2 regions of the Aminobacter sp. SR38 genome follow, and region 2 is predicted to be linked to the other one. Evidence: predicted binding sites of a transcription regulator. Region 2 holds the regulator's gene; the other holds the start of a gene.
The links. Region 2 encodes PhoB, which activates phosphate uptake and scavenging genes when phosphate is short. Its sites were predicted from a motif close to TGTCATNNANCTGTCAT; they were not measured.
Positions count from the first base shown of each region.

Region 1: the regulator PhoB is predicted to act here: its motif matches at 2,952-2,968, upstream of phnC (phosphonate ABC transporter ATP-binding protein).

Region 1 covers NZ_CP062112.1:4,461,605-4,467,246, forward strand. Annotated here, with positions in the region: gene phnE (phosphonate ABC transporter, permease protein PhnE) at 1-945, opposite strand, end outside; gene phnD (phosphonate ABC transporter substrate-binding protein) at 1,022-1,933, opposite strand; gene phnC (phosphonate ABC transporter ATP-binding protein) at 2,025-2,867, opposite strand; gene IG197_RS21800 (GFA family protein) at 3,147-3,491, shown strand; gene IG197_RS21805 (helix-turn-helix domain-containing protein) at 3,568-3,906, opposite strand; gene IG197_RS21810 (NAD(P)-dependent oxidoreductase) at 4,053-4,946, shown strand; gene IG197_RS21815 (GFA family protein) at 4,939-5,352, shown strand; gene IG197_RS21820 (Tim44 domain-containing protein) at 5,607-5,642, shown strand, end outside.
Region 2 covers NZ_CP062112.1:3,787,873-3,793,514, forward strand. Annotated here, with positions in the region: gene pstC (phosphate ABC transporter permease subunit PstC) at 1-632, shown strand, start outside; gene pstA (phosphate ABC transporter permease PstA) at 629-1,945, shown strand; gene pstB (phosphate ABC transporter ATP-binding protein PstB) at 1,970-2,794, shown strand; gene phoU (phosphate signaling complex protein PhoU) at 2,833-3,537, shown strand; gene phoB (phosphate regulon transcriptional regulator PhoB) at 3,636-4,325, shown strand; gene IG197_RS18600 (ROK family protein) at 4,352-5,593, opposite strand.

The DNA.
Region 1 (5,642 bases), 670 kb from region 2:
ACGGCCGAAGGCGAAGGCCTGTTCGCCAACCAGTCTCTTGCGCAGCCAGGCCGAGAACTGGTCGACCGCTACGATGGTGCAGAACAGGAGGATGATGATGGCGATGGTCTTGGCTTCGTGGTTGCGGCTGATCGACAAGCGTAGTGCTTCGCCGATGCCGCCGCCGCCGACAGCGCCGATGATGGTCGAGGCGCGGACATTGATCTCGAGGCGCAGCAGGCCGTAGCTCAGGAAATTGGGCATCACTTGCGGCACGATGCCGAACCAGACACGCTCGGGCCAGTTGCCGCCGACGGCGCGCAGGCCTTCGTCGGCCTTCATGTCGGCATTCTCGACCACCTCGAAGAACATCTTTCCGAGCGCGCCTATAGTGTGCAGCGACACCGCGATGATCGCCGGTATCGCGCCCATCGACAGGATGGCGAGGAAGAAGCCGGCGATGACGATCTCGGGGAAGGCGCGCAGGATTTCGAGGAAGCGGCGGACGAAAAAGCGCAGCCAGCGCTGGGTGACGAGGTTGGAAGCCGCCAGGAAGCAGAGCAGGAAGCCGACGGCGAAACCGATCAGCGTCGAGACCAGCGCGATGTTGATCGTCTCCAGCATCTTGTAGACGTATTCGGGCATGTAGACCGAGCCGAACAGATACATCCGGCCTTCGGGGTAATCGAATTTCAGGCTGCCGTCGGCATAGGGCGAAGGCAGGTCGAACATGGCGCGCCAGACCTCGAGGCCGTCGCGCGGGATCAGCTGGTCTACGAAATCGAAGAAATGCGGCAGCCGGTCGAAGAACTTGCCGGCGTTGCTGTCATTGGCGAACCAGAGCGATCCGGACAGCGCGATGAAGAGGAAGAACAGGCCACCCGCCGTATAGAGGCGGCGGCGACTGGCGAGTTCGCGCCAGTGCTGCTCGACCGCGAGGCCGGCTTCCGAGAGGGGCATTGTCATTGGGGTTCCGTCCGATCCCGGATAAAAAGGGACGCGCCGCGATTGCTGCGCGGCGCGTCCGAGTTGCCTTCGGGGCTTAGCTGCCGATCTGCGCCTTACGGGCGTCGATCACAGGCTGGTAGAATTCCGGGGTGACTTCGGTGAAGCCCTTGAAGTCGCCGCCCTGGATGGCAGCGAAGCAGGCCGGATCTGTCTCCGGCAGCTTGACCATGTAGTCCTTGAACTTGCTCTTGATGTCTGCGTCGAGCGATGTGCGCACGACGATCGGGCCGTTCGGGATAAGCGGCGACTTCCAGACTTCGACCAAGTCGTCCATGTCGAGGATGCCCTTGTCGACCATCTTCTTCAGGTTGCCCGAGGTGTAGCCATCCTTGAACTCGCCGACGCCCGAACCAAAGGTCGTGCCGGCGTCGAAGGTGCCCTTGAGCACTTCGAGGACGAGGTTCTCATGGCCGCCGCCGAAGCCGGTCTCGGCGACGAAGTCCTTGACGGCGACGCCGCCGAGGTCCTTCGGCAACGAGGTGACCGGGATCAGGTAGCCCGAGGTCGAGTCAGGATCGGCGAAGCCGAGCTTCTTGCCCTTGAGGTCTTCGAGCTTGGTGATGCCCGAGTCCTTCTTGGCGACCATGATCGAGTAGTAGCCGGTGGCGCCGTCGGTCTGGACGGTGGTCAGGATCGGCTCGACCGCGTCCTTGTTCTGCAGGTAGATCTTGGCGTAACCCGAAGCGCCGAGTTCGGCGTAGTCGAGCGTGCCGCCGAGCAGTCCCTGGATGGTGCCGTCATAGTCGGCGGCCGGGAACAGCGACACCTTCTCGACGCCGATGGCCTTGGGCAGCTGGTCGACGAGGCACTGGAAGTTGCGCAGGCGGTCGGCTTCGTTTTCGCCGCCGATCAGGCCGATGCGGAATTCCTTGAGGTCGGCGGCATTGGCCGAACCGATCGCCAGCACGGCGAGCGAAGCGGCACCCAGAAGTGCTTTCTTGAACATCACAGTTCTCCAGTTTGGCCCAGCACCTTGCCGGGTCATTGCAGTTGATGATTACCGGCCTTTGACGTGGGCGAGACGAACGCGAGCAGCCTCAGGCCGGGGCGTAGGCCGGTTCGAGAGGTGCGGCGGATACGGGAACCCTGACCTTGACCGGGCGGATGCTGGTCGAGGTGATGGCTTCGGAAATTTCAGTGCCGTCGGCGTCGGCACCGTAGACGAGGCGCACGGCCTCGATGGTGAGGTCTTCGGGCGCGCCGTCGAACACGACAGCGCCGCCCTGCATGCCGATGATGCGGTTGCAGTAGGTGCGTGCGGTGTCGAGCGTGTGCAGATTGGTGATGACGGTGATGCCGTCGCGCAGGTTGATGTCGCGCAGCGCGTCCATCACGACCTTGGCGTTGAGCGGGTCCAGCGAGGCGATCGGCTCGTCGGCGAGGATCAGCTTGGGCTCCTGCATCAGGGCACGTGCAATGGCGACGCGCTGCTGCTGGCCACCGGACAGGGTTCCAGCCGGCTGGAGGGCGGTGCGGGCGATGTCGAGGCGCTCAAGCGCGGCGATCGCCCGGATGCGCTCCTCACGCGAGAAGATCGAAAGCAGGTTGAGCGCGGTCGAACGGTGGTTGAGGCGACCGAGCAGGACGTTGGTCAGCACGTCGAGACGCGGGACCAGGTTGAACTGCTGGAAGATCATGGCGCAGTCGCGCTGCCAGCGGCGCAACTGGGTGCCACGCAGCGACGACACTTCGGTGCCGTCGAAGACGATCGAGCCCTGGCTCGGATCGATCAGGCGGTTGATCGTCTTGAGCAGGGTCGACTTGCCGGCACCGGAGCGGCCGATGATGCCGACCATCTGGCCCGGCTGGATCTGGAGGTTGACGCTATTGACGGCGACATTCTTGCCGAAGCGGCGCGTCACGTTGCGGATTTCGAGCATCTTGGCTTCCCTGTCCCGGCGGGCTTTTTCGCCCTTGTCTGCGATGGGCCTAGACCCGGGACGTGAAGCTGCAATGTCGGGACCGTGTCAGTTTTGTTACGATGCACAGGCCGGTCAGCGAAAAACGCGGCTTTTGCAGCCAAAAACCGCTGTTTTGGGAATCCCACAGCTCATTGGGCGCAGCGCCAGATGCGGTAGCGGCCGTTTTCTGAGGCGATTGCCAGGCCTGTGGATGGGGGCTAAGTCTCGCTCGCAATTCAAATGCGAGGGGGAGAAGGTATGGCCAAAGGTAGCTGCCACTGCGGCAATGTCTCGTTCGAGGTCGAGGGCGAGCCGGAAAGTGCAATCGAATGCAACTGCTCGCATTGCAGTCGCAAGGGCTACCTGCTGTGGTTCGTGCCGCGCGACAAGCTGACCGTGACGCCGCCGCCGGAGCGTCTTGCCACCTACAAGTTCAACAAACACGTCGTCGACCACATGTTCTGTGTGAACTGCGGCTGTGCGCCGTTCGGCATGGGTGTCAGCCCGAGCGGAGAGAAGACCGCGGCGATCAATGTACGCTGCATCGAAGAGATCGATCTGACGATACTCAAGCGCATCCCGTTCGACGGTCGCAGCCGCTGAAGCCTTCGGCGGAGCGGCAAATCGTCCTGCAATCAAGCGTTGGCGCGGTCTCCTGCCTGCTTGATCGCTGCCTGCGTCAGGCTACTTGCCGCTGATCTTTCCATGTCTCGTGCTGCTTGCCCCATGCTGACATCGCAGTCACGGCATCGTTCAGGCTGAAGCCTAATGGCGTGATGGAGTATTCCACGCGTGGCGGCACCTGGTCATAGGCGTGCCGGCTGATCAGCCCGTCAGCCTCCATCTGCCGTAATTGCTGCGTGAGCACCTTCTCGCTGATGCCAGGCAGCAGCCGGCGCAATTCCGCAAAGCGGTGGGGCCGCAGGTGCAGTTCCCACAACAAAGGGGTTTTCCATTTCCCGCCGATAGCCTGCATCGCGGTGGCAAAACCGCAGCTGTCGGGTTCCTTGCGCCTCATTTGGCAGCTCCTGTCATGAACTCAGTAGCTTACTTCAAGGTGCGTACTTCACAACGCGGTGACAGTACATATGTTCGGACCGAGCGCGCGCCAAACATAAACCAGCCCCTGGTTGAGAGGGGCATTCGCTTGTCGGAGAAATCGTCGTGAAATCAAATGTCTGCGTGCTCGGTGCGGGCCGCATGGGCTCGTCTATTGCCAGAACATTGCTCGACCGGGGTTACCCAACATCGGTCTGGAACCGGACTGCTGCAAAGTGCGAAGCCTTGGCTGCGCTGGGAGCGAGGGTCGCATCTTCGGTGGAGGATGGTGTCAGGGTGGCCGATGTCGTGATCATCAATGTTCTGGACTATGTGGCCAGCGAGGCTTTGCTGAGGTCTGACAACGTCCCTGCGACGTTGGCCGGCAAAGCCGTCGTACAGCTCACCTCCGGCTCGCCGCGTCTGGCCCGGGAAGAAGCGCGCTGGGCAGAGGCGCTTGGTGCCTGCTATCTGGACGGAGCAATCATGGCGACTCCGGATTTCATCGGCAAACCCGAGGCGACCTTGCTTTATTCCGGCTCCCGCGAGATCTACGACAAGCACAAGCTGCTGCTTTTCGCGCTCGGCGGCGGCACGAGTTATGTCGGCGAAGTGCCCGGGCAAGCCTCTGCGCTCGACACCGCCTTGCTCACCCAGATGTGGGGCGGGCTCTTCGGCGCGCTCCAGGGCATGGCTGTCGCCGAGGCCGAGGGTCTCGATCTGGAGACGTTCAGGAGCCTTCTCACGGCGTTCAAGCCAGTTGTCGATGCCGCGCTGTTCGACGTGGTCGACAGGACAAAGGCGCGTCGCTTTGCCGGCGACGACGCAACGCTCGCGTCATTGGGCGCCCACTACAGCGCCTTCCAGCACCTGCTCGAAGCATGTGAGGAGCGAGGGCTCGACGCGTCCATGCCGCGCGCCATGGACGCGATCTTCCAACGGGCGCTTTCGCTCGGGAGTGGGGTCGACGATTTTGCATCGCTTTCCCCGTTGCTTCGAAGGGAGCCGGCGAATGCATAGCGGTGAGACGAGGCGAACCGCGACCTGCTCATGCCGAGGCGTCGAGCTTGTCCTCACTGGGGAGCCGCGGCGTGTCTATGCGTGCAGTTGCACGGAGTGCCAGAGATGCACTGGGGCGGCGTTCTCATACCGGGCTATCTATGCGGATTCCGCTGTCGTCGGCCAGAAAGGCGAGACCAGATCCTGGCGGCGAACCGGCTCGTCAGGACAATGGTTAGAGCAAACATTCTGCGTCATGTGCGGATCGGTGGTATTCATGCGAGCAGAACGGCTGATAGGTGCGTTGTCGGTATCGGTTGGCTGCCTGGAGGACCAGGATTTCCTGGCACCGACAATGCTCCATTGGCCCAACAGAAAGCATAAATGGCTTTGCCTGGAAGGCGTTGGCGAAGCAGCCACGCCATGAACGGTCGGATCGCGAAAGGTAGCGTGATAACAAGCCCCCGCTGCGCTGATCGCATCCCGCGTTTGACCGGCGCAACCGCAAAGCGCCTCTGCGGAGCCACAAATGATGGCCTGATCTGCAGCTAAAACCATTGTAAATCAATGTTTTGGCGAATTTCGGCAAGAATCTGCCAAAACTTGACGTTCAAACCCTGACACTACAGTTGTTAGTCATTATATGAGGGTCGACATTACCGCTCTACGAGGGAACTGCCGATGACGATGTCCAGAACGACCCGCTTTGCCACACTG
Region 2 (5,642 bases):
CGGTCTACATGTCGGAATACGCCGCACCCAAGGTACGCGCGGTGGTCAAGCCGGCGCTCGAGCTGCTCGCCGGCATCCCGACGATCGTCTACGGTATCTTCGCGCTCGTCACGCTTGGGCCTTTCCTGCGCGACATCAGCGCGGCGCTCACCGGCGGCACCCCGTTCATCCAGGCGCAGTCGATCCTGACCGCCGGGCTGGTCATGGGCGTGATGCTGATCCCGGTGGTCTCTTCGCTCTCCGACGACATCATCACCGCCGTGCCGCGCGCCATGCGCGACGGCTCGCTCGGCCTTGGCGCCACGCGCTCGGAAACGATCAAGCGCGTCATCCTCCCAGCCGCTCTCCCGGGCATCGTCGGCGCCATCCTTCTGACCGCCTCGCGCGCCATCGGCGAAACGATGATCGTGGTGCTGGCAGCGGGCGTTGCCGCCAACCTGACGCTCAACCCTTTCGAGGCGATGACCACCATCACCGTCAAGATCGTCAATCAGCTGACCGGCGATCTTGAATTCAACACGCCGCAGACGCTCGTCGCCTTCGCGCTCGGCATCACGCTGTTCGCGCTGACGCTGGTGATGAACATCGTCGCCCTTTACATCGTCCGGAAGTACCGGGAGCAGTACGAATGACCGATATTTCGCTCGACACGCTGACCGCGTCAGCTGCCCGTCCGCGCCGCGACATCGGCCTCAAGAAGCGCTATGCCGCCGAACGCCGCTTCCGCCTCTATGGCGTGCTGGCGATCGCCATCGGCCTGGCCTTCCTGGCGGTGATGCTGACCTCGATCGTTTCCAAGGGCTACACGGCCTTCTGGCAGACGACGGTGACGCTGCCGATCAACTTCGACGAAAAGATCATCGACCCGTCCAACAAGCGGGCGACCGATCCGAATGTGCTGATCACGGCGAACTATCCCAAGCTCGCCGAGCAGGCGCTGATCGAGAAGCTCGGCATCGACCCGAACAACAAGGCCGATGTGCGCAAGCTCAAGGGCTTCCTGTCCGACAGCTCGCGCGTCCAGCTCCGGGCGATCGTCGCCGCCGACCCGTCGGTCATCGGCACGACCCGCAACGTCGACATCCTCGCCGCCGCCAATCTCGACTCGGCTTTCAAGGGTCAGATCGACCTCGACGTGCCGGAAAGCCGCCGCAAGGTGTCGGACCAGCAGGTCGAATGGATGAACAAGCTCAAGGCCGAAGGCGTGATGGCCGAGCATTTCAACACCGGCCTGTTCAGCTACGGCGCATCAAGCCGTCCTGAAACGTCGGGCGTCGGCGTAGCCCTCATCGGCTCGTTCTACATGATGGTGATCGTGCTTTTGCTGGCGCTGCCGATCGGCGTCGCCGCCTCGATCTATCTCGAGGAATTCGCCAAGAAGAGCCGCTTCACTGACCTGATCGAGGTCAACATCAACAACCTCGCCGCCGTGCCGTCGATCGTCTTCGGTCTGCTCGGCCTGGCCGTGTTCATCAATTTCCTCGGCCTGCCGCGTTCGGCATCCTTCGTCGGCGGCCTGGTGCTGACGCTGATGACGCTGCCGACCATCATCATCGCGACGCGCGCCGCCTTGGCTGCCGTGCCGCCGTCGATCCGTTCGGCAGCGCTTGGCCTCGGCGCCTCGAAGATGCAGATGGTGTTCCAGCACATCCTGCCACTGGCCGCTCCCGGCATCCTGACCGGCACCATCATCGGCCTGGCGCGTGCGCTCGGCGAGACAGCACCGCTTCTCTTGATCGGCATGGTCGCCTTCGTCGCCGACTATCCCAAGACGCCGTTCGATCCCGCAACCGCACTTCCGGTGCAGATCTACATGTGGGCGAACGAGGCCGAACGCGCCTTTGTCGAGCGCATGTCGGGCGCCATCATCATTCTTCTCATCTTCCTCATGGCCATGAACATCGTCGCCATCGTCCTGCGCCGCCGCTTCGAGCGCCGCTGGTAGGGCATGGACAAGGAGCATCCTGCTATGAACATCATGACCGAAAAATCCCTCGACGACGCGGTGAATGCTGAGATGAACGCCAGAACGAACGAAATCATCAAGATGCGCGGCGACAAGGTGACCGTGCACTATGGCGAGAAGCAAGCGCTGTTCGGCGTCGATCTCGACGTTCGCCAGAATCAGGTGACGGCGCTGATCGGCCCGTCGGGCTGCGGCAAGTCGACCTTCCTGCGCTGCCTCAATCGCATGAACGACACCATCGACGCAGCCCGCGTCGGCGGCAAGATCACCCTCGACAGCGAAGACATCTACGATCCCAAGATCGACGTCGTCGAGCTGCGTGCCCGCGTCGGCATGGTGTTCCAGAAGCCGAACCCGTTCCCGAAGTCGATCTACGAGAACGTCGCCTACGGCCCGCGCATCCATGGTCTCGCCAAGAACAAGGCCGAGCTCGACGTGATCGTCGAGAAGAGCCTGCAGAAGGCCGCTCTGTGGAACGAAGCCAAGGACCGCCTCAACGAGCCGGGCACCGGCCTGTCGGGCGGCCAGCAGCAGCGCCTGTGCATCGCGCGCGCCATCGCCGTTTCGCCCGAGGTGATCCTGATGGACGAGCCGTGTTCGGCGCTCGACCCGATCGCCACCGCCAAGGTCGAGGAGCTGATCGACGAACTGCGCGAGAACTACACGATCGTCATCGTCACGCACTCGATGCAGCAGGCGGCGCGCGTGTCGCAGCGCACGGCGATGTTCCACCTCGGCTATCTCGTCGAGGAAGGCCCGACCGACAAGATGTTCACCAACCCCGACGACAAGCGGACGCAGGACTACATCACCGGCCGCTTCGGCTGAGTGGGTTTCGTCGCGGCACACGATACGAGGAAGAAATCATGGGCGAACATACAGTCCGGTCCTTCGACGAAGAACTTCAGCACGTCGACCAGCTCATCCGCGACATGGGCGATCTTTCCGGCGCAATGGTGGCCGGCGCCATCCGCGCGCTTCTCACGTCCGACCAGGCACTGGCGCAAAACGTCGTTGCCGACGATACGATCATGGACGCCAAGCAGCGCGATCTCGACAATTCGGCGATCACTCTGATCGCCAAGCGCCAGCCGATGGCGCAGGACCTGCGCGCCGTGGTCGGTGCCATCCGCATGGCGGGTGACCTCGAGCGCATCGGCGACCTCGCCAAGAACATTGCCAAGCGCGTCGGCGCCGTCGGCCAGTCGCCGACCCCGCGCAATCTCTCGCATTCGATCGATGCGATGGCGCAGCTGGTGCTTGGCCAGGTTCGCGGCGTCGTCGATCTCTATGTCGCGCGTCAGGCCGAGGGCCTGAAGGATCTGCGCGCCGACGACCAGAAGATCGACATCCAGTACACCGCCGTGTTCCGCGAACTCCTGACCTACATGATGGAAGATCCGCGCAACATCACGGCCTGCACGCATCTGCTGTTCTGCGCCAAGAACCTCGAGCGCATCGGCGACCATGTCACCAACATCGCCGAGAACGCCTATTTCGTCGTGACGGGTACGCAGCTGCCGCTGAACCGGCCCAAGGTCGACGAGACCACGACGACGGTTCCGGCCTGAGCATTTCCGCAACCGCATGCGTTTGGCGCGGGGGCGCTGCATAGGTTAAATCAGCGCATGGTCCACAAGCGGCCATGCGCAAGGACAAGGTATAGCCAATGATCGCTCCCAAGGTCATGGTCGTCGAAGACGAAGAGCCGCTGGGCGTGCTGCTTCGCTACAATCTCGAATCCGAAGGCTATCAGGTCGAGGTCGTCACGCGTGGCGACGAGGCCGAGATTCGGCTCCAGGAAAACGTGCCCGACCTGCTGGTGCTCGACTGGATGGTGCCGGCGCTGTCGGGTATAGAACTGTGCCGCCGGCTCAGGATGCGTCCCGACACCGAACGCCTGCCGATCATCATGCTGACGGCGCGGGGCGAGGAAAGCGACAGGGTGCGCGGGCTTTCGACCGGGGCCGACGACTACCTGGTCAAGCCGTTCTCGACGCCGGAATTCATGGCGCGCGTCAAGGCGCTGCTGCGCCGGGCCAAACCCGAGGTGCTGTCCTCGGTGCTCAAGGTCGGCGACATCATGCTCGACCGCGAGTCGCACCGCGTCTACCGCAAGAAGAGCGAGATCAAGCTCGGGCCGACCGAATTCCGCTTGCTCGAATTCATGATGCGGCACCCGGGCCGCGTGTTCTCGCGCAGCCAGTTGCTCGACAATGTCTGGGGCGAGACGATCTATATCGACGAGCGCACCGTTGACGTGCATGTCGGGCGCCTGCGCAAGGCGGTCAACAACGGCCGCATGCCTGACGTGATCCGGACCATTCGCGGTGCCGGCTACGCCATCCGCGAGGACTGAGCCGCTTCGGGCTCTTTTCCGCTCAGCTAGGCGACGTCGGCACCGGCACGGCGTGGAGCCGTGCCTGCGGCAAAAATCTCCTGATCAATGGCAAGCAGCGCGCGCATCATCGCGCCCTCGCGTTTGAGCGGAACCTCGTTGGGTTCGGTGTCGAAGGAGATCGCCTTCGAGTGCAGCCCGCCCGCCGTCTTGGCGATGGCCGCGCGCACATGTGGCTCCATGATGTCGAAGGCGGTTGCGCCGACGCCGACGAAGGCGAGGGGGGCGGGGTCGAACAGCGCAAACATCGAGCCGAGTCCAAAGCCGATGGCTTCGCCGGCCTTGCGAAAGGCCTCGCGTTCGGGGCCATCATGGTCACGTGCCGCATCGGCCACGGCCCTGATGTCGTCGTCGGACAGGTCGGCCAGCGGCTCGGCATTCTCGTCGCCAACCCTTGCGTTGCGCCAGATGGCGTAGTTGCCGGCATAGGCCTCGATGCAGCCGCGGCGGCCGCAACGGCAAAGCGCGCCGTCCGGGCGGTGGATCATGTGGCCGAACTCGGCACCCGACGACTGCGTGCCGGTGAACAGCTCGCCCTTGATGACGAGGCCCATGCCGATGCCGTGCGAGAGCAGGATGGCGATGAAGTCGTCGCGATAACGCACCGGATCTCGCCAGCGGAGGGCCTCGGCGATCATGTTGCAGTCGTTCTCAACCGAAACAGGTACGCCGAACTCCTGCTCCAGCCGGTCGGCGAAGGGGATGTCGTCGTATCGGGTGATCGGAGACCACAACAGCTTGCGCGAGGCGGCGTCGGTGATGCCCTGGACGGCGATGGCGATGCGTAGGACGGCGCCGCCCGAAGCGCCGGCGCTGTCGATCAGGCGCCGGACCATTCCGACGCATTCGTCGACCAGCGCCTCGGCAGGCATCTGCTGCGTGACAAGCCGCCGGGTCTCTTCGGTCACGGTGTTGCCGGCATAGTCGATGATGGCGGCGGACAGGCTGTTGAGCGAGAGCACGACCGCAACGACAGACGCAGCATCGGCATCGAGCATCAACCCGACCTGCGGCCGCCCCCGTTTCATGGAGACGGGTTCGCTGAACTTGGCCTCGGCAAGGATGCCTTCTGATATGAGATCGGAGGAAATCGTCGAGATCGTCGAATGGCTGAGGCCGGTGGTGGCGGCGATTTCGGTGCGCGATGGCTGGCTGGCTCGGCGAACCGCGGATATAACCATGGCGCGGTTGCGCCGTCTCAGATCGTCGTGACGTATGCCGACCGACATGTGCTCGTCTTCCTCCCGGCGAAGCGCTGCCCTTCTTAAGCGGCAGTCC